DNA from 2 places in the Peribacillus sp. V2I11 genome. Region 1 is predicted to be linked to the other one. Evidence: a T-box and tRNA genes for the amino acid it is inferred to sense, from the RefSeq annotation. Region 1 holds a T-box; the other holds one or more tRNA genes.
What was found. A T-box is a leader RNA that pairs with one kind of tRNA and senses whether it is charged. The one in region 1 lies ahead of QFZ73_RS19355 (valine--tRNA ligase), so its partner is inferred to be a tRNA-Val.

Region 1 (11,800 bases):
GATCTTCTTGTAACAAAAGAAATGATGTCATTCGTCAATAAGCTTCGTAAAGGCCGTCCTATTTTCATGGTCGATATCGCAGTGCCGCGTGACCTCGATCCAACTTTGGCAGAGCTGGAAAATGTCTTCTTGTATGACATTGACGATCTTGAAGGGATCGTGCAAGCCAATATCGAAGAACGTAAAAAAGCTGCCGGGAAAATAGAATTGATGATCGAATCTGAAATTGTGGACTTCAATCAATGGATTAATTTGCTTGGTGTGGTTCCCGTCATTTCTTCCTTACGGGAAAAATCCCTATCGATACAAAAGGAAACGATGGAAAGCATCGAAAGAAAGCTTCCGCATTTAAGCGAACGTGACAAAAAAGTTCTGAACAAGCATACGAAAAGCATCATCAACCAAATGCTGAAAGATCCGATTCTTTATGCAAAAGAGCTGGCAGATGAACCGAATGCTAAAGAGCAATTAAATAATTTCGTGAAAATCTTCCATTTAGAGGAATTGATTGAAGGCCAGCTGGTTGCGGATGAAAAAGAACGGAACAGCTCCAAGTCATCCCTATTGAATCCAGTTCCTGTCCAGTAATGAGGTAGATATGGAATTACTAATGACAAGATTGCATGAAGCCACTGTGTTGTTGTATGCCATCAGTATGCTTTTATATTTTATTGATTTCCTTAATAATAACCAGAAGGCGAACAGGGTCGCCTTCTGGTTGCTTTCTATTGTTTGGGTACTGCAAACAATTTTTTTGTTTCTGTATGTGTTGAAAACGGGAAGGTTCCCGGTATTGACGATTTTTGAAGGCTTATATTTTTATGCATGGGTCCTCATATCGTTATCTTTAATCATTAACCGATTGCTAAGAGTCGATTTTACGGTCTTTTTTACGAATGTATTAGGTTTCATGGTCATGGCCATCCATACATTTGCACCTGTTCAAATAGAATCCCAAGTGCTTGCACAGCGCCTGGTTTCAGAGTTATTGCTCATACATATCACTTTTGCCATCCTATCTTATGGGGCATTCACGCTTTCTTTCGTTTTTTCACTTTTATACTTAATTCAATATGATTTATTGAAACGGAAGAAGTGGGGAAAACGCCTCCTTCGACTCGGCGATTTAACAAAGCTTGAGCATATGTCTTATGTCCTTGCAGTAATAGGCGTACCATTATTAGTGGTCTCCCTCATCCTGGGGATTCAATGGGCTTATATAAAAGTGCCCGGGGTTTCCTGGCTGGACATGAAGATCATCGGCTCATTCATTTTGCTTGTCGGATACAGTGTGTTTTTATACTTGAAAATTCGGAAACAGATGTATGGAAGGACGCTAGCCTTTCTGAATATTGGATCTTTCATGATTGTGTTAATTAACTTTTTCCTTTTCGGAAGCCTTTCAACATTCCACTTTTGGAATACATAGGAGGAAACTATGAGAAAAATAATTGTCGGTTCTAGACGTAGTAAATTAGCGATCACCCAAACGAACTGGGTAATCGATCAACTTAAAGAACTTGGGGTCCCTTACGAGTTCGAGGTCAAGGAAATTGTCACAAAGGGTGACCAAATCCTTGATGTAACACTTTCCAAGGTAGGCGGAAAGGGCTTATTCGTTAAAGAAATCGAACAGGCGATGCTGGATAAAGAAATTGATATGGCAGTACATAGTATGAAAGATATGCCTGCAGTGCTGCCTCAAGGCTTGACGATTGGCTGCATACCACCGAGGGAGGACCATCGGGATGCCTTGATTTCAAAGAACCATGAAACCCTTTCCGAACTGAAGTCCGGTTCCATCATAGGTACAAGCAGCTTGCGCCGTGGTGCTCAAATTTTGGCTAGAAGGCCGGACCTTGAAATTAAATGGATTCGCGGTAATATCGATACCCGTCTGAATAAGCTGAAAACGGAAGATTATGATGCTATCATTTTAGCAGCGGCCGGACTATCAAGAATGGGATGGGAGAAGGAAATCGTAACGGAATTTTTAGATGAAGATATTTGCATTCCCGCAGTTGGACAGGGAGCACTTTCCATTGAATGCCGTGAAGAAGACAAAGATCTGTTGGCGGAACTTGCGAAATTGACCTGTGAAAAAACGAAAAGAACAGTTGAAGCGGAACGTGCCTTTTTGGATAAAATGGAAGGCGGATGCCAGGTGCCGATTGCCGGATTTGCGGTGGCGAAGGATAATGGATCCGTTTCCTTGACGGCTTTGGTCGCTGCCCCGGATGGAAAGGTGATTTATAAAGAAATGGTTGAGGGAGCTGATCCCGAAGCGGTCGGGCATGCTGCCGCCAAACAGATTAGCGAAATGGGCGGTAAAGAATTGATCGATCGCGTAAAAGAAGAGCTTGATCAGTAATGAATCCCGTTCAACCTCTTAAGGGTTATCAGGTTTTAATCACCAGAGGGAAAGGACAGGCAGATGGTTTAAAAGAGTCGATCGAGAAAAATGGCGGAACGCCGCTTCTTGTGCCATTGCTTGAGTTCACTCTTCCTGATCATATGGAAGATGTAAAACAGCGGTTGGATGAGTTGCTTACATATGACTGGATCATTCTGACCAGTCAAAATGGGGTGGATTTCTTCTTTAAGCTTCTTGGTAAACAGCCTTTAAAGCTTCCGAAAATAGCCGTAATCGGCTCCAAAACAGAAGCGGCCCTGAAACGCCATGGATATAAGGCGGATTTCGTTCCAGCTCAGTTTGTTGCCGAAGGGTTCGTTGCGGAGTTCAATACCCTGCTTGATCCGGGGTCCCGCGTGTTGCTGGCAAAAGGAAATCTCGCGAGGGCGGTTATTGCGGAGGCTATCAATGAAGCTGGTTCATCCTGTGATGAAGTGATTATCTATCATACCGCGCTTCCAAGAAGCAGTGAAAAAAAAATGGTGCAGCTTATAAAGAACCATGATATCGACATCATAACCTTTACGAGTTCATCGACGGTCAATCATTTTTTACAGATCATGAAACGTCATGAATTGGATACATACATAGACCGGATCATCATCGCATGCATCGGGCCGATTGCCGCTAAAACGGCTGAAAAACATGGGCTATCCGTCGATGTCTGTCCAGATGTTTATACGACGGATGCCATGGTTTCGGAGTTAATACGCTTTATTTTGAAAAGAAGTAAAAAGGGAGGAACTTTAAAATGAAAAACATTCCATTCAATCGCCACCGTCGCTTGCGTGCAAGTGCTGGCATGAGGGCTTTAGTCCGTGAAACACAATTGCATAAAGAGGATTTGATCTATCCGATCTTCGTCATCGACGGGGAAAATGTGAAAAATGAAATCAACTCTATGCCAGGCATCTATCAGTTATCCATGGATAATCTGGGTGCCGAAATGGATGAAGTCGTGAGTCTGGGCATTAAGTCAGTCATTTTATTCGGTGTTCCCTTTGGTCATGATAAAGACGAACAGGGCACAGGGGCATTTCATCACAACGGACTTGTGCAAGAGGCTACCCGTTTTATTAAAAAACAATATCCTGAAGTCATTGTCATTGCGGATACCTGCCTTTGTGAGTATACAAGCCATGGCCATTGCGGGGTCGTTGAAGGGGAAAGAATCCTCAATGACGCCTCTCTTGACCTTCTTGCCAAAACGGCAATCAGCCAGGCAGAGGCCGGTGCCGATATCATTGCCCCTTCCAATATGATGGACGGTTTCGTTGCGGCCATCCGTGCAGGTCTGGATGAAGCGGGTTATGAAGATATTCCGATCATGTCCTATGCGGTGAAATATGCTTCGGCTTTTTACGGCCCATTCCGTGATGCTGCGAATGGTGCGCCACAATTTGGCGACAGGAAAACTTACCAAATGGATCCCGCCAATCGCCTTGAAGCGTTTCGTGAAGCTGAATCCGATGTTGCTGAAGGTGCGGACTTCCTAATCGTGAAACCAGCCCTTTCCTACATGGACATCATCAGGGACGTTAAGAATAACTTTAATCTTCCGGTTGTTTCCTATAATGTCAGCGGTGAATATTCAATGGTAAAGGCGGCTGCCCAAAATGGCTGGATTGATGAAAAAGCGATAGTGATGGAAATGCTGACAGGCTTGAAACGCGCAGGTTCCGACTTGATCATTACGTATTTTTCAAAAGAGGTTGCACGCTGGATAAACGAAGATAATCAATGATGATAAAAAATATAACCTGTTATGGAAAAAGGGGATTGAATCATGCGGTCATATGAAAAATCGAAAAAAGCGTTTGCCGAAGCAAAAAATTTGATGCCAGGCGGCGTGAACAGCCCAGTACGTGCATTCAAATCTGTGGACATGGATCCCATTTTCATGGAGCGCGGAAAAGGCTCAAAAATGTATGATATCGATGGAAATGAATATATCGACTATGTTCTTTCATGGGGACCGCTAATCCTGGGTCACACGAATGACCGTGTCGTGGAATCTTTGAAAAAGGTAGCGGAATCAGGTACAAGCTTTGGTACCTCTACGCTGATTGAGAATGAACTGGCTAAGCTGGTCATTGAACGGGTGCCTTCGATTGAGATGATCCGGATGGTATCTTCAGGAACCGAGGCGACGATGAGTGCACTAAGGCTGGCACGAGGCATTACAGGCCGTGATAAAATCCTGAAATTCGAAGGTTCCTATCATGGCCATGGCGATTCATTGCTAATCAAAGCGGGTTCCGGCGTTGCAACATTAGGTTTACCGGATAGCCCGGGAGTACCGGAAGGCATTGCGAAAAATACGATTACCGTAGCATATAATGATCTTGCTGCAACCAAATATGCGTTTGAACAATTTGGCGAAGACATCGCCTGTATCATCGTAGAACCTGTTGCAGGGAACATGGGCGTGGTTCCGCCGCAACCTGGTTTCCTCGAAGGCTTACGTGAAGTGACGACCCAATACGGAGCGCTTTTGATCTTTGACGAAGTTATGACAGGGTTCCGTGTCGGCTATAATTGTGCACAAGGCTATTTTGGCATCGTACCGGACCTGACTTGCCTTGGGAAAGTAATTGGCGGCGGCTTGCCTGTCGGGGCATTCGGAGGCAAGCGCGAATTCATGGAACAAATTGCTCCGAGTGGGACAATCTATCAAGCGGGAACATTGTCTGGTAACCCTCTTGCCATGACGGCCGGCCTTGAAACGCTGAGCCAATTGACTCCAGAATCTTATGATGAGTTCACCCGAAAAGGGGATATGCTCGAAAAAGGAATAGGAGAAGCAGCGGAAAAGTACGGAGTTCCCCATACATTCAACCGTGCCGGTTCCATGATTGGACTTTTCTTTACCAATGAAGAAGTCGTAAACTATGAAACAGCAAAAACATCCGATTTAGAGTTTTTTGCTTCTTACTATAGGGAAATGGCGAATCAAGGCATCTACTTGCCGCCATCGCAGTTCGAAGGTTTATTCCTTTCCACTGTACATAGTGATGAAGATATCGAAAAGACCATTGCAGCGGCAGAACAGGCTTTTGCAAAATTAAAAAAATGATGCAAGGCTTCAAGAACTACTGCTATATTCGATAATAATAAATTTGAACTGGCTACCATTTTTCCAAAATTTTTGGAGAAAGGTAGCCAGTTTTTTTGAATTCAACCAGTACGTGGAAGAACCGAATCAAACGGTGAAGGCCGAATTAATATGGCGGTAGATAGAAATAAATGGAGGTATGGCGAATTAATATGGAGCTAGGTCGAATTAATAAGACAGTAGGCCAAATAAATGGTATCATGCCGAATTTTTCAGGCCGATTGATACAATCCAGCATTAATTTTAGCCTGAAAGAATTTACTCTCCTTCTTATTAAAAGGTTCAGGAAATATAAGGTCTGGAGTGTTGCAAATGAAATTAAGGAATAATCAGCTTCCTTCCCTCATAGATTGATATTGGTATAGGTACCGTTTCCTGAAGCTGAAAGGAGGAGTTGTCTTGTCGCAAGAAAATGAATCGTATTTACGATTTTCTTTAGAGGAATCCGTTTGGTTCCAGAAGGGACAGGAAGTGGCTGAGCTATATTCCATTTCCCTTGATCCAAATGTGTCGATTCAAGAAAGTGATCAATATGTTTTTATACGAGGCTCGTTAGATTTAAGCGGTGAATACAAAGATTCGCAAAATGGTGAAGATGAGGAGTTTTCGCAGACCTTTTTGCCAAAAGCGGTTCAAAAGGTCGAGAGGCATCCCAATGGACTTAATGAGTTCACACACCGTTTTCCGGTTGATATAACGATTCCCAATAATCGGATTGCCTCATTGGATGAGGTCGATGTCTCGATTCAAAGCTTTGATTATGCCCTGCCGGAGCATAACTGTTTGAAATTGCAGGCGGACCTTTTGATAACCGGAATCTATAATGATTCATATGTGGAAGAACGGTTCGATACTGAGCAGGAAGTTGGGGAAACAGAGGAACAGGAAGAAACGGATGGGGAAAATGAGTCATATATTCCTTATGCAGCTGCAGTGCCGCCAATCCCGGATTTTCAGCCTGTTTTCCGTGATGAGGAGGAAGAAGAGTTATACACGCCTTTTTCTGCAGAGGCAAAACGAGTTTCTGAAGCAAACGAAGAAGAAGAAGAAGAAGAGGAACCGATTTATTTAAGCGATCAGCATAATGCCCCAGTTTTTGAAATTCCCGTTTCACCATATCCTGAAGAGGAGGAGTGGGAAACGGAAGTGCATAGACAGGAAGAAGCTGAAGCTGTAGAGGAAGAAGTAATGGGTGATCCGCCTGACTCCACGGAAAAGGTACCTTCCATGGGTGAGGCGATACTGGAGGAAGAACCAAGCAGGCAGGATTCCATGGAGAAGATGGAGATTCCTAAAGTGACATTGAGAGAAGAAGTAGTAGAAGTGCCAAGTCATGCAACCAATCATCAAAATAGCCCAGTTTCAAATTTAGAAACCGAGGATGTCAACTGGCAGGAAGAAGCTGAAGTCACAGCGGGTCCTATCCTTAATGAGAATGTGAAGGTGGAGCAGGAAGAGGAATCCAATTCGTCCATAAGCGATCTATTCAAAAAGAGGGAAAGACCTGCGCCTCCGGCTAAGGAGGGTAAGAAGGAGGGTAAGAATTTTAAAGGCAGGAAACAAGCCGCGGAACGTGATGATAAAGAAACGGCCGATCATGATGAAAAGCAGACTTCGATCATGGATTTATTCGGACGGAAACAAGAAGAAGAACTGGTAAGGATGAAGGTTTGCATTGTTCAGCAAGGGGAAACGCTTGATGACCTTGCTCAACGATATGATGTTACGGTTCAATCGATACTTTTCAGCAATGAATTGGAATCGAATCAGAACGTCCATGAAGGGCAAGTCATCTATATACCGAAGGCGGTTGCATATAAGAATTGACCAGGACAGAGAGCAGAGCATATGGTCTGCTCCTGTTTTTTAGGTGCTAGGGGAATTGGATTGTTTAGTTTTTTTAGAGAAAGTGAGTGAGTCTCGTGAGGGAAAACGAGAATCAACAGCCTGCGAATCGGGATCAGGACACAGAGACCGTATTGAAGGAATATGCCATGTATGTACAATATATTGAGGACTTCGGGCGTGTAAAAAAAGTATACAGTGATCGCGGTACATTTGCCCTGAAATCCATGCTACCGCAGAACGGCATGGATTTTATCAAAAATGTTCAAAAACTGTACCATCGCGGCTATAATCGGATCGTTCCGATTTATCAAACGATGGATCAGCGTTACACCGTTCTTCATAATGGACGTTTGTATTACCTGATGCCCTGGCTCAATGATGAAAGGGACGGGGAGCGTGATGAAAAACATAAGCAAATGTTCAGGGAGCTTGCTCGGATGCATACACTTTCCGTTAAGGAAATACAAGTGGATATTGAGGAACGGGAAGCCCATTATGAGCGGACGCTTGATGCCTGGAATAACGAGAAGGAATTTATGGATGAGTATATTGTCAGCTGTGAAAAGAAGTGGTATATGTCTCCATTCGAACTGACGGTTTGTTCTTTCTACAATGATATTTCACAGGCGCTGAAATACTCGATCAAGAAGTTTGAAACTTGGTATGAAAAGACGAAGGAAAGTGAAAAGGTTCGAACCGTGGTCACGCACGGAAAGTTTTCTTTGAAGCATTTCGTTTATGATGAGCGGGGATATGGCTACTTCATCAATTTTGAGAATTCGAATACGGCACCGCCGCATTTCGATTTACTGCCATTTCTCGTTAAATCGGCCAGGACCTATCCTGTCCAATGCGATGACTGCGTTGACTGGCTCTATAACTATTTTCGTTATTTTCCGTTGAAAGAAGATGAATTGCTGCTCATGCAAAGTTATCTGGCATTCCCTGGATCAGCATTGGAATTAGTGAAGGGTTATTCCGATGGCAGGGGCCATCGTTCAGAGCTTGATAATGTCACTCAACTGCAGCGGCAATTTTGGCTGCTGAAAAATATTGAATATATGGTGATGAAAATCGAAGAAATCGAACAGCAGAAAAAGGCGGCTGCCGAGGCTGCCAAAGAAGAACAATCACCCCCAAGCTAAATATACATGATTGGATCATCTCCAGTCATGTATATTTTTTTGGCTGTAAGGGAATAATTAAATCCATTCGAAATATAAAGACATGGCCAGGAAAATAAATGCGATTAACAGGAGCATATCGAAGAAAGTCGGGAAAATCAGCGTACGAATTCCTTGGAATACGATAAAGGGTACGATGAACTGCTGGCAGACCCCGCGGAATTTCTTCATCCAAGGCGGTAAAGTGTAGGGAGAATATCTTCGCTTTTTCATATTAATACCTTCCTTTACAGGACTTCTTATATTCTATGGGTGGGTAGTGGAAAAGGTGAAAAAGCCGTCACATTCATTGTTCTAGGTGGATAAAATAAAGAAAATGACCTTGAATGTATGAAATGGGATGGTTCCTGGGAAAGTAAGCGAAAAGATGATTGACTGGAGCCCCATATTTTTTGTACTATATACTATATGCTTTCAATGATTTTACATATGAATATAAATCAATGCAAAGACCGGAAATAGTAAGATGAAGTGCACTTTTCAGAGAGGAAACCAAATTGGTGCGAGGTTTCCAGGCAGCAGCATCCGAAGTCGTCCGCGAGCAGTCTCCGTGAACATCTTAGTAGCGAAGGCCGGTGAAGAGCCGTTATCCGATTTGAGAGCCGAAAGAGATTTTTTTCTTTTTCGGAAAAAAGGTGGCACCGCGAACAACTTCCTTCGTCCTTTTGTGATGATGGAAGTTTTTTTATGCCCAAAAAGGAGGAAATGATATGGAAGAGAACCAAATTTCTATGCCGACTAAATATGATCCGCAGACGATAGAGAAAGGCCGCTACAAATGGTGGCTTGATGGAAAGTTTTTCGAAACGACGGGTGACGATAAAAAAGAACCATATACGATTGTCATCCCGCCGCCTAACGTGACAGGTAAGCTTCATCTTGGCCACGCTTGGGATACGACACTTCAAGATATATTGACACGCATGAAAAGGATGCAAGGCTATGATGTTTTATGGTTACCAGGCATGGACCATGCCGGTATCGCCACTCAAGCGAAAGTAGAACAGAAACTTCGTGCGGAAGGCGTGAGCCGTTATGACCTTGGACGTGAAAAATTCGTAGAAGAGACATGGAAATGGAAAGAGGAATATGCGAGCCATATCCGTGAACAATGGTCAAAGCTGGGTCTTGGACTTGATTATACACGTGAACGCTTCACTCTTGATGAAGGGCTTTCAAAAGCTGTACGCGAAGTGTTCGTTTCGCTTTATAACAAGGGCTTGATTTATCGCGGCGAATACATCATCAACTGGGATCCATCAACGAAAACGGCGTTATCCGATATCGAGGTTATTTACAAAGATGTGCAGGGCGCATTTTACCATATGAAATATCCGTTGGTTGACGGATCAGGTGAAATTGAAATTGCCACCACCCGTCCAGAAACGATGCTTGGCGATACTGCTGTTGCTGTACACCCTGAAGATGACCGTTATAAACACTTGATCGGCAAAATGGTCCGCTTGCCAATTACAGGCCGGGAAATCCCGATTGTCGGTGATGATTATGTCGATATGGAATTCGGTTCAGGCGCGGTCAAAATTACTCCTGCTCATGATCCGAATGACTTCGAAATCGGGAACCGTCACGATTTGGAGCGCATCCTTGTCATGCATGAAGATGGCTCGATGAATGAAAAGGCCGGTAAATATGAAGGCATGGACCGTTTTGAATGCCGTAAACAAATCGTCAAGGACCTTCAGGAAGAAGGAGTACTCTTCAAAATCGAAGATCACCTTCACTCAGTTGGCCATTCAGAGAGAAGCGGTGCTGTTGTTGAACCATATCTTTCGACTCAATGGTTCGTTAAGATGCAGCCGCTGGCTGATGCATCCGTTGAGCTTCAAAAAGGAACCGATGAGGAAAAGGTTCATTTCGTACCGGACCGTTTCGAAAAAACGTACCTGCATTGGATGGAAAATATTCGCGACTGGTGCATTTCCCGTCAGCTTTGGTGGGGTCACCGCATTCCAGCCTGGTACCATAAAGAAACAGGTGAAGTGTATGTAGGTCACGAAGAGCCTGCGGACGCTGAAAACTGGGAACAAGATACAGATGTTCTGGATACATGGTTCAGCTCGGCATTATGGCCGTTCTCGACTATGGGCTGGCCTGACAAGGACAGTGTCGATTTCCAACGTTACTATCCAACCGGGGCACTTGTAACAGGTTATGATATCATTTTCTTCTGGGTATCGCGGATGATTTTCCAAGCTCTTGAGTTCACAGGTGAACGACCATTTGAAAATGTGCTGATCCATGGCCTGGTTCGTGACGAACAGGGGCGCAAGATGAGTAAATCGCTTGGCAATGGTGTCGATCCGATGGATGTCATCGATCAATACGGTGCCGATTCCCTGCGTTACTTCTTATCTACGGGCAGCTCGCCAGGCCAGGACCTTCGTTATAGTACGGAAAAAGTGGAAGCGGTTTGGAACTTCTCCAATAAGATTTGGAACGCCTCCCGTTTTGCTTTGATGAACATGAATGGCATGACTTATGACGAAATCGATTTAAGCGGTGAGAAGTCTGTAGCCGATAAATGGATCTTGACGCGTTTGAATGAAACGATTTCCAACGTAACCAGACTTGCGGACCGTTATGAGTTTGGTGAAGTTGGCCGTGTGCTTTACAACTTCATTTGGGATGATTTCTGTGACTGGTATATTGAAATGGCGAAGCTTCCGCTATATGGCGAAGACGAAGCAGCTAAGAAAACGACGCGCTCGATCTTGGCCTATGTACTGGATAACACGATGAGATTATTACACCCGTTCATGCCTTTCATTACCGAAGAAATCTGGCAGAACCTACCGCATCAAGGTGAGTCCATCACTGTTGCCGCTTGGCCGGAAGTGAATGAAGGGTTGACAGATACAGCTGCAGCCGAGGAAATGAAGCTGCTTGTTGAAATCATCCGCTCCGTCCGTAATATCCGTGCTGAGGTGAACACACCGCTAAGCAAAAAAATCAATTTGATTTTAAAAGCGAAAGATGAGTCAATCTTAGGGACATTACAGAAAAACAGCAGCTATATCGAGCGTTTCTGTAATCCTGAACAATTGACGATCGGAATCGAAGTCGAAGAACCTGCTCAAGCCATGACAGCTGTCGTAACTGGCGTAGAATTAATCCTTCCGCTTACAGGACTGATCAATATTGACGAAGAAGTGAAACGTCTTGAAAAAGAACTCGACAAACTTAATAAAGAAGTAGAGCGCGTACAGAAAAAATTAGGCA
Region 2 (11,800 bases), 3.0 Mb from region 1:
GCGCCACCATCCATTCCTGGGAAGAGGTTGATCATGTTATCCAAGCACTGGATCAAGTCTGTCCATAACAGGATGTGCATGATTTCTTTATCATGACAGCAATCATTACCCTGCAGAGGTTATATGTATGATTATATTCCCAGGTCCAATACAACGAAATAATCGACCTTTACTGGATTAATTCGATCTTTTCCGGAATTATTCCGGCCTTTACTAGATTAATTCAGCGTTTAACGGATTACAAAAAAAGCGCCAAAGCCAGGATGGCTGTGGCGCTTGCTTATTTCAATTTATTTGGACACTCCTTCAAGGATTGATAAATCGATCATGCCTTTTATATCACTGTTAGGGATATAACCAGCTTCTTTGCTTATGTCGGCCATTTCCTGAATGACTTGCTCATTAACTTCAGTTGTCACTTCAAGACGGGAAAATGCTGAAGCCACTTCTTCTTTACTTAATTCTTTACCAGTCAGTTCCTTTAGATGCTTAATAACCAGTTCTTGGCTTTCTTCAGGGTTGTCCTGAATAAATTTCACCGCTTTTTCATGCGCTTTCAAATAGGAAGCAGCGAGCCCCTTTTTATCCAAGAACTTCTGGCTTGCAGCCACTACCGTGTTAGGTGAATCTTTTCCCCATGCAAATTGATCCCAGTCAAGCACTAACTTTCCTTTTGCCTGGTTTTCCAATACATAACCCCATGGTTCCTGGGTAGCTGCTGCATCGACGGATTTTTGGACAAAAAGGGCGGTTGTGTCAGCAGGTGCTGCCGCATAAAGCTCAACTGTCCCCCCATTTGTAGTCGGTTTTAAGTCAACATCTTGAAGGGCCTTCCTTAGCATGACATCCTGTGTGCTCCCAATAACGGGAATCGCTACCTTTTTACCGTCCAAATCTTTTAAATCCGTAACCTTGCTGCCCTCGCTAGCCACTAGTACGGCTCCTCCATTAACAGCCCCGGAGATCAGGTGGTATTCAGGGTTTTTCACGTAAAAGTTTAGCAATGGACCAGGTCCGACCGTCCCGACATCAATGGCGTTTGTGGCCATTGCTTCCATGAATAATCCGCCATTGGCCACTGTTTTGGTTTCAATCTTAACATCTTTGCCGAACTCTTCTTCGAAAAAGCCTTTTTCAAGTGCAATGATCGTTGCACTGTGAGTTAAGTTAGGAAAATATCCGATTTTCACGGATTTTTTCCCCGAACCTTCTCCTTCTTCATCATTACTGCTGGTTTGAGTGCATCCGCTTACTATTCCAATTAACAATACAGACAGAATAAGGGCAAAAAATGATTTTTTTAGCATATTTTTCTCTCCTTTTGAACTAGTATTTTATTAAACTACCGTTGATTCACTCCCCATTTCAATTGAACATTTCGTTCAAGGCGGGAGAAGACGACATTATCCACGATTGTTCCGATGATTGCGATTATGATCATCACGGAGATGACCAAATCCATTTGTCCCAGTGATCTGCCCATTTCCAGCAATTGTCCTAGGCCGCCTCCCCCGCCAAGTAATTCACCGGCCATCAATGCGCGCCAGGAAAAGGCCCATGCAATTCGCAGACCTGATATTATTTGCGGGACGGATGCTGGTAAAATCACGGTGCGAAGAAAATGAAATCCTGTCGATCCATATGTTTTGGCAACCCGCTGATACAACTGGGGTACATTCCGGAATCCACTGGTTGCATTAACCGTCATCGTCCAAGTTGCGCCGATGGTGACGATAAAGAGAATCGAAAAATCATTCAATCCAAACCAAATGATCGCTAAAGGGAACCAGACGATACTCGGGATGGACTGTAATGCCGTCACGACGAATCCTAAAGTGTCTTCAACCAATTTAAAGCGCCAAATGAAATATCCTAATATTAGACCTACTATAATGGCAATCGTAAAGCCGATCAGGATACGGCCAAGGCTTTTTCCAATCGCTTCGGTTATTTGTCCGCTCATCAGTCCATTAAAAAGAGTTTCCAAAACCTGAGTCAGGCTTGGGAACATGAACTCCGGAAGACTGGAAAGTCTAGATGTGACTTCCCATATCCCCGCTATCATCGCGATGAATATGATTCGTCTTAAAGCTGTAATCATTCCCCATTTCCTCCTTCAGCACTTTTTCAATTTCCTCCTGTAAAATCGATAGAACCCTTTGTTCTGTATGCAAAGTTACACTATCCGGCATAACTCCATCTTTCATGGAAGGGACGGAAATCGTCTCTTTAATTTTCCCTGGACGGGTTGCAAAGACGATGATTTTTTCGGAAAGCTGAACAGCCTCACGAATATTATGGGTCACGAAAAAGATTGTCACTTTAGTTTTTCTCCAGATTTCGAGCAGCTCTTTATGCAAGACCATCCTCGTTTGCTCATCAAGTGCAGAGAATGGCTCATCCATCAACAGGATATCCGGCTCCATCACCAACGCCCTTGCGATGGCCACCCTCTGTTTCATGCCCCCTGAGAGTTGATGTGGATAGGAGTCAACATATCGGCTGAGGTGAACCATCTTTAAAATGTCCAATGCCTTGGCTTTAGCCTCTTCATTGGGAATTTTCTTTAACTTCAATCCGTATGTAACATTTTCAAGTACCGTCAACCATGGAAATAACCCCGCCTCTTGAAACACTACGACCCGTTCCGGACCTGGCTTCATCACTTTTTTCCCAGCTACACGTATTTCACCTACATCTGCCTTATCAAGGCCGGCAATTAGATAAAGAAGTGTGGATTTACCACATCCTGAAGGGCCGACGATCGAAACGAAGCTTCCTTTCTCGACCTCTATGTTTATCTTATCGAGCACCTTTATGCTTTCTTTCTTTTCATTCTTAAAACTTTTTTCAATGCCATCTATTGTTAAATACATAAAGTCACCCCACTTTTATATCGCATCGATTTACTAAACATTATTTCTTAATAATGATTAATCCAATGGTTTTTGTCAACTATAAAAATGCAAAAATTCTAATATATCGGTATCTTTCTATAACTGTCAATGCATTGATAAATATTCCAATTTTACATAAAGATACATATGAACAAATTCCATTCAACAAAAAAACCTGAGCCCATTCTAGGGTTCAGGCTAATTTTGATTATCTTTTTTAAATTTAGTTACCCAGGTTACCCGCACTCTCCTTAAAAAATCCTGCTTCCATACAATTTATCCTTCATCTTTTGTGTCCTTGCATGCAGAGGCTTTTTCAATATGATACCTAAGATTAGCGTGATTATTAAAAAGAGAATCAAGATAAAAATGTCCTTGCCAGCTACGCTCCAAGTTATTCCCCCAACGGATTCACGAAGTAAACCCACAGCATAGGTGAAAGGCAAGAAAGGGTTAATATGTTGAAAAAAGGGCGGTGTGACTTGAATGGGGAAGGTGCCGCCTGAACTTGATATTTGAAGGACCATCAAGACGACGCTTATCCCTTTTCCAACATTTCCAAGAACGGAAACGAAGGTGTAGACAATGAGTGTAAATACTGTACTTATCAGAACAGAAAACAGGATGTACTCAAATTTATCCGCTACATAAACACCGATAAGGATGATATTCCCAATGGAAACACTAAGAGCCTGCATTACCCCAATGATGAAAAATATAAGATACCGCCCGATATAAATTTGATACGGGCTGTAGACTTTTTGAGGAACTCCCACACTAAGCATGGAAATCAATATTGTACCGCCGACCCAAAGGGAAAGTGCCGTAAAGAAAGGTGACATGGCGGACCCATAGTTCGGAATCGGAAAAAGACTGTGTTTATTGAGCAGCACTGGTTCTGAAAAAAATTCACTTTCTTGTTCGATATCATTCCTTAGGAAATCGATCACTTCTTCCATATTATAAGCCTTATCGATTTCCCTCATTTTAGTAGCTAGAGCCTTTATTTTCGTTTCGATTTCCGGAAACTTATTCTGTAACTTATCAATATCCCCTGTACGTGTTTCCAATGTTCGATTGGTCTCATTCAAGAGTGTCCTCACCTCAGGAAGAACCTTGGTGCCCTCCTCCATCGTAAGCTGGACATTATTCAATATTGATTCCGTTTCATTCCAGATTTCATTGAATTTTGGCACTGTTTCCTTTGAATAGCTCTCCTGGAAGCTTGCCAAGACTAGATCATTATCCCCGCTAAGTTCGATAAGATTTCCGATGGCCCGGTTATTCAGCGCTTGAAGTTGGTTCGAAGTATTATCCCTTAGTTCATCAACTAGCTGTATTTCTGGGTAAAGCAAGTTTTTCTCATTAAATTGATTGACTCTCACCAATAAATTATACATACTGTCCAAAAGGGATAACTCTTTATTTATCCTCGTTACCCCTTGTTCAACTAGCTGATCCGACTCATTGCCAGGCGAATCCTGACCCGTTAACCGGTTCGCCAGCACTAGAACCGATTCATTATCGCTCCTGATGTTCGCAAGATCATTTTTCAAGAGGGGATTGATTCCTTCGAATGCCTGCCTTGTTGAATCTACATAACTAGAAACGTCCGATACCAGTTTATCCTTCTGCGACGTTATTCCTTCTATTGAATCCAGACCATCATTAACCCTCTTAATGATATCTTCAGCTTTTTTAACATGTGTTTGAACGGTTTTGATATTTTGTTCAAGCTCAGGCAGTTCACCCTCTAATAAATACACCATATTCTTCATTTTTTGAATCGTCGGCAACTCGTTTTGCAAGGTGATCCCCAGTTCATTAAAGATTGCAAGGATACTCCCACTGGCCGATTTGATAAAGGTTTTGCTCACATTATCTACTATGCTGTTGGCACCCGCTGCCGTAATTTTAGGAGCAATGGAATTGATTTTTTCATTAACATAGTAATCAATCTCCGCTTTCTTAGGGTCATCGGTCATGATTGTCGCAATATGTTCGGAAAAGTTCTCCGGAATGATGATGGAAGCATAATAATCTCCCTTTTCCACCTTTGCTATCGCCTCTTTTTCCGATGTGAATCTCCAGCCTAAATCCTTATTCCCCTTCACCCCCTCCATGACTTCCTTGCCTATGTTCACGGCTTCGCCATTTAACTCCGCACCTTTATCATTATTGGCAACACCGACAAGAATTCCTTCCGTATTTGCATACGGGTCCCAAGATGCGACAATATTAAACCACGCATAAATGGAAGGGATGAACATGAGAAAAACAACTACGATACAAACAAAGAAATTCTTATAAATGCTTTTTAAATCGTCAATGAAAATTTCCTGAATATTTCTCAAAACATACCCCCGCGCAAAGTATTTTGATACTATTATTCGAATGAATTTCTTAATCGATACCAAGTAAACATATCCATGGATTAATTTAAACCAAATGAAAAGAAGCAAGTAATGAGCTACTTGCTTCCAGAGATTTCACTTATCTTGAATGCCTGGTTTAAAAGGAAGTTGTTACATAATTATGATTAATTCTTCTTGATCTATCGCACCCATTGAATAAACCTAAATTTATGTAAGATGGGTTCTTTTCCTTTTTTATTTTACATAATAAACGCAAAGGTGCAAGAACATACTATCACAAACGAACTGTTGGGAGTTTTGTAAGGGAGAAATAGTCATGTCAGAAGCTGTTGAAATCATCTTTCGAACCTTTACATCTTTTATTTTATTATGGGTATTTGTCCATCTCCTCGGTAAACAGACGATTGCCCAGAGGACCTATCACCTTTATATTGCTTCAATTACGATGGGGACAATTGCAGGAAATCTAGCATTCAATATTAAAATTAAATTCCTGTATTTTATCATTGCAATTATTATTATGGGTACCGTCGTTTTTATGCTGAATCTTCTAGCGGTTCGAAATCCGCGCTTCGGGAAATGGATTGCTGGAGAACCTGCTACTTTAATTCAAAAAGGAAAAATTCTCGAAGAGTCAATGGAACGAATGGGGTATTCACTGGATTCTCTTAAACAGGCTTTGCGTGGAAAAGATATCTTCAACATAGAAGAAGTCGAATGTGCCATTTTAGAGATAAATGGCTCCCTCTCTGTATTAAAAAAAGAACAATACCAAAATACCACCAAGCAGGATTTACCTTTACTGCCCTCCTCAGGAACTGTACCGATTGAACTGGTCTATGACGGGAAGATCTTATATGATAACTTATACAAACATACCTACGACGACGAATGGTTAATGGCTGAACTCAAAAAAAGAAACCTTGTTGTTTTTGATATCTCGTATGCTGTCGTAGGGACGAAAGGAAATTTGTATATAGATTTGATTAAGGATCATTCGAGGGAATAATCTTTTGCATTTAGTGAGTATCATAGTCAAAATTAAAAATAAATATCTTAACAATGATCCGGCCTATATCATGGTTTGACCAATATACAGCTTCAGATATTCCATAATTGGATAGCAGGAATAATAAAAGTGGTTTTTCCAGAAAGAAAAAACCACTTTTTCAGCCTATGATGATTTAACTCTTTTCAATCACGTTTATCAATTCCCTTAAATAATCCGGCAGATCAGGCGGACGCCTGCTTGATACAAGGTTTCCATCTACGACGACGGGCTTATCTATCCAAGTTGCCCCTGCATTTTCCATATCATCTTTAATGCCCGGTGTACTCGTTACATTCTTCCCATGTAAAATTTTAGCGGAGATCAACACCCAACCAGCGTGACAAATTTGTCCAATGGTTTTTTTATTTTCTTCCATGCTTTGGATAAGTGATATCACTTCGGGAAACCGGCGAATTTTGTCAGGTGCCCATCCGCCCGGTACAAGAATGGCATCATATTCTTCAGCTTTAATACTGCCATACTCATAATCAGATAAAGCTGGTACACCATATTTTCCAATGTATGTTTCATTCGCCTTTTCTCCAGCGAGGTGAACAATCGCTCCTTCTTCTTTTAGTCGTAAAATCGGATACCAGAGCTCTAAATCTTCAAAATCATGGTGCACAAGACTGATTATTTTCTTTCCTGCTAATCTCATGAAAATCTCTCCTTCTTTTGTCCTATTCCCCTGTACCATTCTTACCTATTACTTCCCTTTTTCTACTGCCTGTACACTTTACATGCATTAACCGATGCATCATTATTTGGTCTAAAAATCAACCTTTACCAAGTATAACCCAGCTGCCTCCGCCATACGACCCGTCTGGATTCTTTCTTTTGACTCTAAAATACTTGGTATATTTTCAGCATCGATTTCATCCAACCCAACTTCTATTAACGTCCCGACAATCTTTCTAACCATATTATAAAGAAATCCATCGCCTCGCACTGTAATTTGGATGAAGCCGGCATTTTCTTCTATTTCAATGGAATATATTTCACGCACCATGGATTTTTTCTTGGACTTTGCATTTGAAAAAGCAGTGAAATCATGTTCACCTATAAAATGTTGACATGCTTTTTTCATTTTTGTGATATCCAGCTTTTTCTCAACATGCATACTGTACTTTCGCATGAAAGGATTTGTATATTGCTCGTTCCAGATCTTATACAAATAGGTTTTATCCTTAGCATTATAACGGGCATGAAAACGTTCAGGAACTAGCCTAACCTCGACAATGCTGATATCTCTTGGTAAATATCTATTCAAATAATTCATGATTTCAGCCTCAGTCAGATTTCCACCGATCTTAAAATTGGCGATTTGAGCAAAGGCATGTACACCGGCATCCGTTCTGCTGCATCCAATGATCTCGATTTTTTCCCCTACCATTTCCGTTAATACATTTTCTATTTTTCCTTGAATCGTATCCTCACTATTACCGAGTCGTTGCCAGCCTTTATAGCGCCCGCCATCATATTGAATGGTCAATTTATAATTGTTCATTGCTTCCTCCTTATTTTATTACTGTATAGTCATCTAAACAGAAAATTCTTGGGTAAAATACAAGCCCCCCATACAACTCCTGCTGTATGAGGGAACGGATGGTCTTTCCTTAGAAACATATTTAAAATGTTAAGATGTGTTAATGGGTTTTGTATCATAGTGTAATGAGTTTTTGTCCCTTTATTCCTTTACTTCCACAAGTCTACAGTGAATGCAGTAAAAGGAGTTCCATTTTCATGTTTCGTTTGGGAGCACCCCACCGCTTAAAAGGACCATGATTTATGTAAAGATCATATCTTATTTATGCCATTCGATAGTAAATCCCAGCTATCAAAGTGAAATGCACTTCTGCATAGTGTACCAAAGTGGCTAACGTCATGCAATGAACGATTCACCGTCACGTGCAGTTTCCGTACAACTTTGTGCAATGCATACACAACACAGGAAAAAATAAATGGAAGCGAAAACAAAAAAGACCCAAATCCTTGTTATATCAAGGATTTGAGCCTTTGTTAGTTGATGACCTGTGAGGGATTCGAACCCACGACCCCTTCCCTGTCAAGGAAGTGCTCTCCCACTGAGCTAACAAGTCGTATGTAAGCCAAGCCCTTTAGAGCTTGCTTTTAAACCTTATTTAGTTGCCGAATTCTTTTCTGAACAAGATTTATTATATAGTGGTATTCAAAATAAAACAAGTAGTTTTGCTAAAAAAGTTTTTGTCGTAAAGTGGTCTGAGAAGTTAATCCTTGAAAGTTGCAGGCTTGTAAGAACCAGTTCAGTAAATTAAACGATTACATCTTCATGAGTTCCCTATACATCTTCTTAAAAAAACAACATGAGCCAAATTGAGGACGTATCTTTTCTTTATAGTCAGATACTGTTGTTGTCTTTATTTTTGTCATTCTACTGAGAGGATGACACTGAGTAAGGTCATTGTTTTTGAGAACTTGTTCAAGAGAGTTTACTCTTTTTTCTCGATAACCGTTTTTTTGAATAAAGTCAAAGAAAAAAGAAACCAGCAGGATCTGACCCCAAAATTTCTCAGAATAGAATCCAACTAACCTTTTATGAGGAGAATCCTAGGTCCTACCCATAAGTTTTACGCAACTTCAAATAACAAATATGATGTCTAGGCGCTCAATCTAAGACTTAAGCAAAGAAAAGCAAAAAAAGATCTTTACATGGGAGATGGGAATCTAGCAGCTTGAAAGTTAGTTAAAGGTGCCTCTGCTAAAATTTCTCCGTTTGCACCTGCGCTAAATATTACTTGTACCCGATCTCCTGCTTGTAACTGAAGGATTGTAGTAGCCGATAGTCCAATAGGTCTTGATTTCTCAAAGAAGCCATTATCAATATCTAAATCATCTCCGTTTACGTTAATTGAAATGGATGCGATATATCCTTCTTTTGAAGAATGCTTTTTCTTGTCTTTTGACGAATGATTTTTTTTACAATAATCACAATTGCAACTATTTTTTTTGCAATATTCACAGTTACAATTTTCTTTTTTGTTTTTTGAGGAATTATCGCTTTTACTTTTTGACGGACAAAATGAGACTTTTGCTATTATCTCATAAATTCCATCCTTAGTTGGAATAAATGTTGATATATGCGGATTATATTCATTTGCTAAATCAAACTGTTCAGTTTGGTATAAAACTTTTACAGAGGGAGTAACCGCTGCTTCGTAAAGTTGTGGTGTGTTCTTATTAGCCTTAAACGCAGATGTTCTCACTAGATTTTGTTTCTTATAGTCACAGTGACAGTCATTATGTTTCTTATGGCACAAATGGCAGTCATCCGGTTTCTTTTGATCACAAATACAGTCATTGTGTTTCTTATGGCAACAATGACAGTCATCCGGTTTCTTATGAACACAAATACAGTCATTGTGTTTCTTATGGCAACAATGACAATCGTCCGGTTTCTTTTGAACACAAATACAGTCATTGTGTTTCTTATGACAAGAATGACAATCATCGGGTTTCTTTTGATCACATTTCTTATTAAGATATGTGGTGTCTACAAAGGAATTACAATGTGGAATAAGAATATGATTTTTAATGATAATCACCTTTTTCTTTTTTTATTTTCGGGTTATTTTATTCATTAAAAGAAGAGATGTTTGTACAATATGGTACAAAAGTGAAAATAAATCTAACCCAAACAGCAAAAATCCACTGGTTTATATACCGTTTTTAAGAAGGTTGGTTGTTAACAAAAAGGGGTTGAAGTAATATTAACTTTTTAAATTTATTCAAACACTAACTAACAGGTAAGCTAGTTCATTAAGTAAACACTAAAGAAGAACACAATAAGTGGTCTCTTTTATTTGTTCAAAATCAACTATGAAAATTAATGTTACCTTGAGTGTTGTACTCAACGTTCAATGTATTTATAAGGATAGGTATCCAAATGTCGCTAGGATACCATTCGTTTACTAATGAGGAAATTCTAAGAGACTAATAATAAGGAAGGGATTTTTGTGCATGGTAATCGTGGAAATAGATTCTTTCTTCTACATCTGACATTGAGGTGAGGTATAATGTCACTTCAGTTTGGATTGATGAAGAACCAGCTACTGTACTTCTAAGAGGACCGTTAGAAGAAAGGTCAGAAGTTGAAGAGCTTAAAGAAGTTACAAAACATTAACCACCCTTCACAATCCCGAACAAGAATACACGTTGCGGAGTACCCTTGGTCTTGAGTTATTCCTTCTTCCTCAGTCCAGCTCTGAATCATTAAAAGCTTTTTGCAACCACTGAGGGTTGTCTCTCTTCATCCCTCTAGTTCCTAATCATGAATGAATTTTTTGAAAGCAAATCAAATCAACAAAAAATCACTTTTCTTTTTGAAATAGAAAGAAAAGTGATTCAGAAGTTTATTATTTGTAAAGCCGTTAAGGATTGAACTGAAAGTGTCGATACATGACTACTTTTCATCTCGTAAGCTTCATTAACTTGAAATCATTGGTGTTAAAGGACAAGAGCTTTAATGTGGAATAAACTCTACCAGCCTTCCCAGTCAAGGAAGTGCTCTCCCACTAAGTTAACAAGTCGTATGTAATGACTAACTAGTAAGATACTTAAAATACATAATTTGTTATATGTTTTTTTATTAAAAAGTCAACGCATTATATTAAAAAAGTTTTAACTTTAACTTATTTTATTTCCCCTCACCAAAAAACGAACTAACGTTCCTTTTTAACTTGCATATAAAACGTACGTTCGCATATAATGATAGCAAGCTAAGTCAGCAAAGGAGTGACAGGGAATGAAATATATACTTCGTAAACATATGGAAGAAAATGCTCCATTGGAGATAATTTATCTCTCCGAACAAGGGAAGATTACGCAGCGGAAAATTCAGGTGCTTGAAATTTATCCAGGCCATATTCACGCATTCTGTTTTCTAAGGCAGACAAAACGGACGTTTAAAGTGGCCAATATCCTTTCTGCCCGCCTCATTAAGGCAAGGTTTGACAGGTCTGGATGAAGATTGTTAATCAAGGTTCAACCTATTAACTCTTCTTCTTCCTGGATGTCCTTTTCCTGTTCAGTTAACGATTCTTCTTCATCTCTCAGACGATGAGCTAACCTTGAGGCGGCACTCGCGGCAATGCTTGCAACGATATCATCCAGGAAGGTATGCACGATTCCTTCCTGCTTCTTATCAAGTTCGTGTATGACGCCTATTTTATTTTTATCCAAATGTCCAAAGGTCGTTACAGCAATGCTTCCGTAGCCGAGTACTGCACCAAAGGCAATCGTTTCATCCACCCCGAATAGCCCTTCATCAGATTCAACAATCGATTGCAGGGGTTCTGATAGCTTTTTTTGCTCTGCCAGTTTATCCAGCTCCACACCGACTAAAATGGCATGTTGAATTTCCCTTTTCAACAGGACACGCTCAACGCTGTGGACGCATTCCTCCAGCTTAAGGTCAGCTTTGTACGGGAACTGCAATTCAT

Region 2: it has a tRNA-Val gene. The T-box ahead of QFZ73_RS19355 (valine--tRNA ligase) is inferred to sense a tRNA for this amino acid. The anticodon was not compared.

The regions. Positions count from the first base shown of each region.
Region 1 is NZ_JAUSYW010000001.1:3,951,444-3,963,243, forward strand. It holds gene hemA (glutamyl-tRNA reductase) at 1-588, shown strand, start outside; gene QFZ73_RS19315 (cytochrome C assembly family protein) at 599-1,429, shown strand; gene hemC (hydroxymethylbilane synthase) at 1,439-2,371, shown strand; gene QFZ73_RS19325 (uroporphyrinogen-III synthase) at 2,371-3,168, shown strand; gene hemB (porphobilinogen synthase) at 3,165-4,157, shown strand; gene hemL (glutamate-1-semialdehyde 2,1-aminomutase) at 4,200-5,489, shown strand; gene spoVID (stage VI sporulation protein D) at 5,928-7,355, shown strand; gene ysxE (spore coat protein YsxE) at 7,451-8,521, shown strand; gene QFZ73_RS19350 (hypothetical protein) at 8,579-8,773, opposite strand; T-box leader at 9,000-9,228, shown strand; gene QFZ73_RS19355 (valine--tRNA ligase) at 9,271-11,800, shown strand, end outside.
Region 2 is NZ_JAUSYW010000001.1:957,554-969,353, forward strand. It holds gene QFZ73_RS04615 (DHH family phosphoesterase) at 1-68, shown strand, start outside; gene QFZ73_RS04620 (aliphatic sulfonate ABC transporter substrate-binding protein) at 291-1,307, opposite strand; gene QFZ73_RS04625 (ABC transporter permease) at 1,343-2,101, opposite strand; gene QFZ73_RS04630 (ABC transporter ATP-binding protein) at 2,034-2,876, opposite strand; gene QFZ73_RS04635 (YhgE/Pip domain-containing protein) at 3,149-5,251, opposite strand; gene QFZ73_RS04640 (DUF421 domain-containing protein) at 5,589-6,281, shown strand; gene QFZ73_RS04645 (type 1 glutamine amidotransferase domain-containing protein) at 6,457-6,981, opposite strand; gene truA (tRNA pseudouridine(38-40) synthase TruA) at 7,093-7,830, opposite strand; tRNA gene QFZ73_RS04655 (tRNA-Val) at 8,351-8,422, opposite strand; gene QFZ73_RS04660 (hypothetical protein) at 9,008-9,565, opposite strand; gene QFZ73_RS04665 (H-type small acid-soluble spore protein) at 10,339-10,482, shown strand; gene QFZ73_RS04670 (hypothetical protein) at 11,104-11,325, shown strand; gene QFZ73_RS04675 (phosphatidylglycerophosphatase A family protein) at 11,343-11,800, opposite strand, start outside.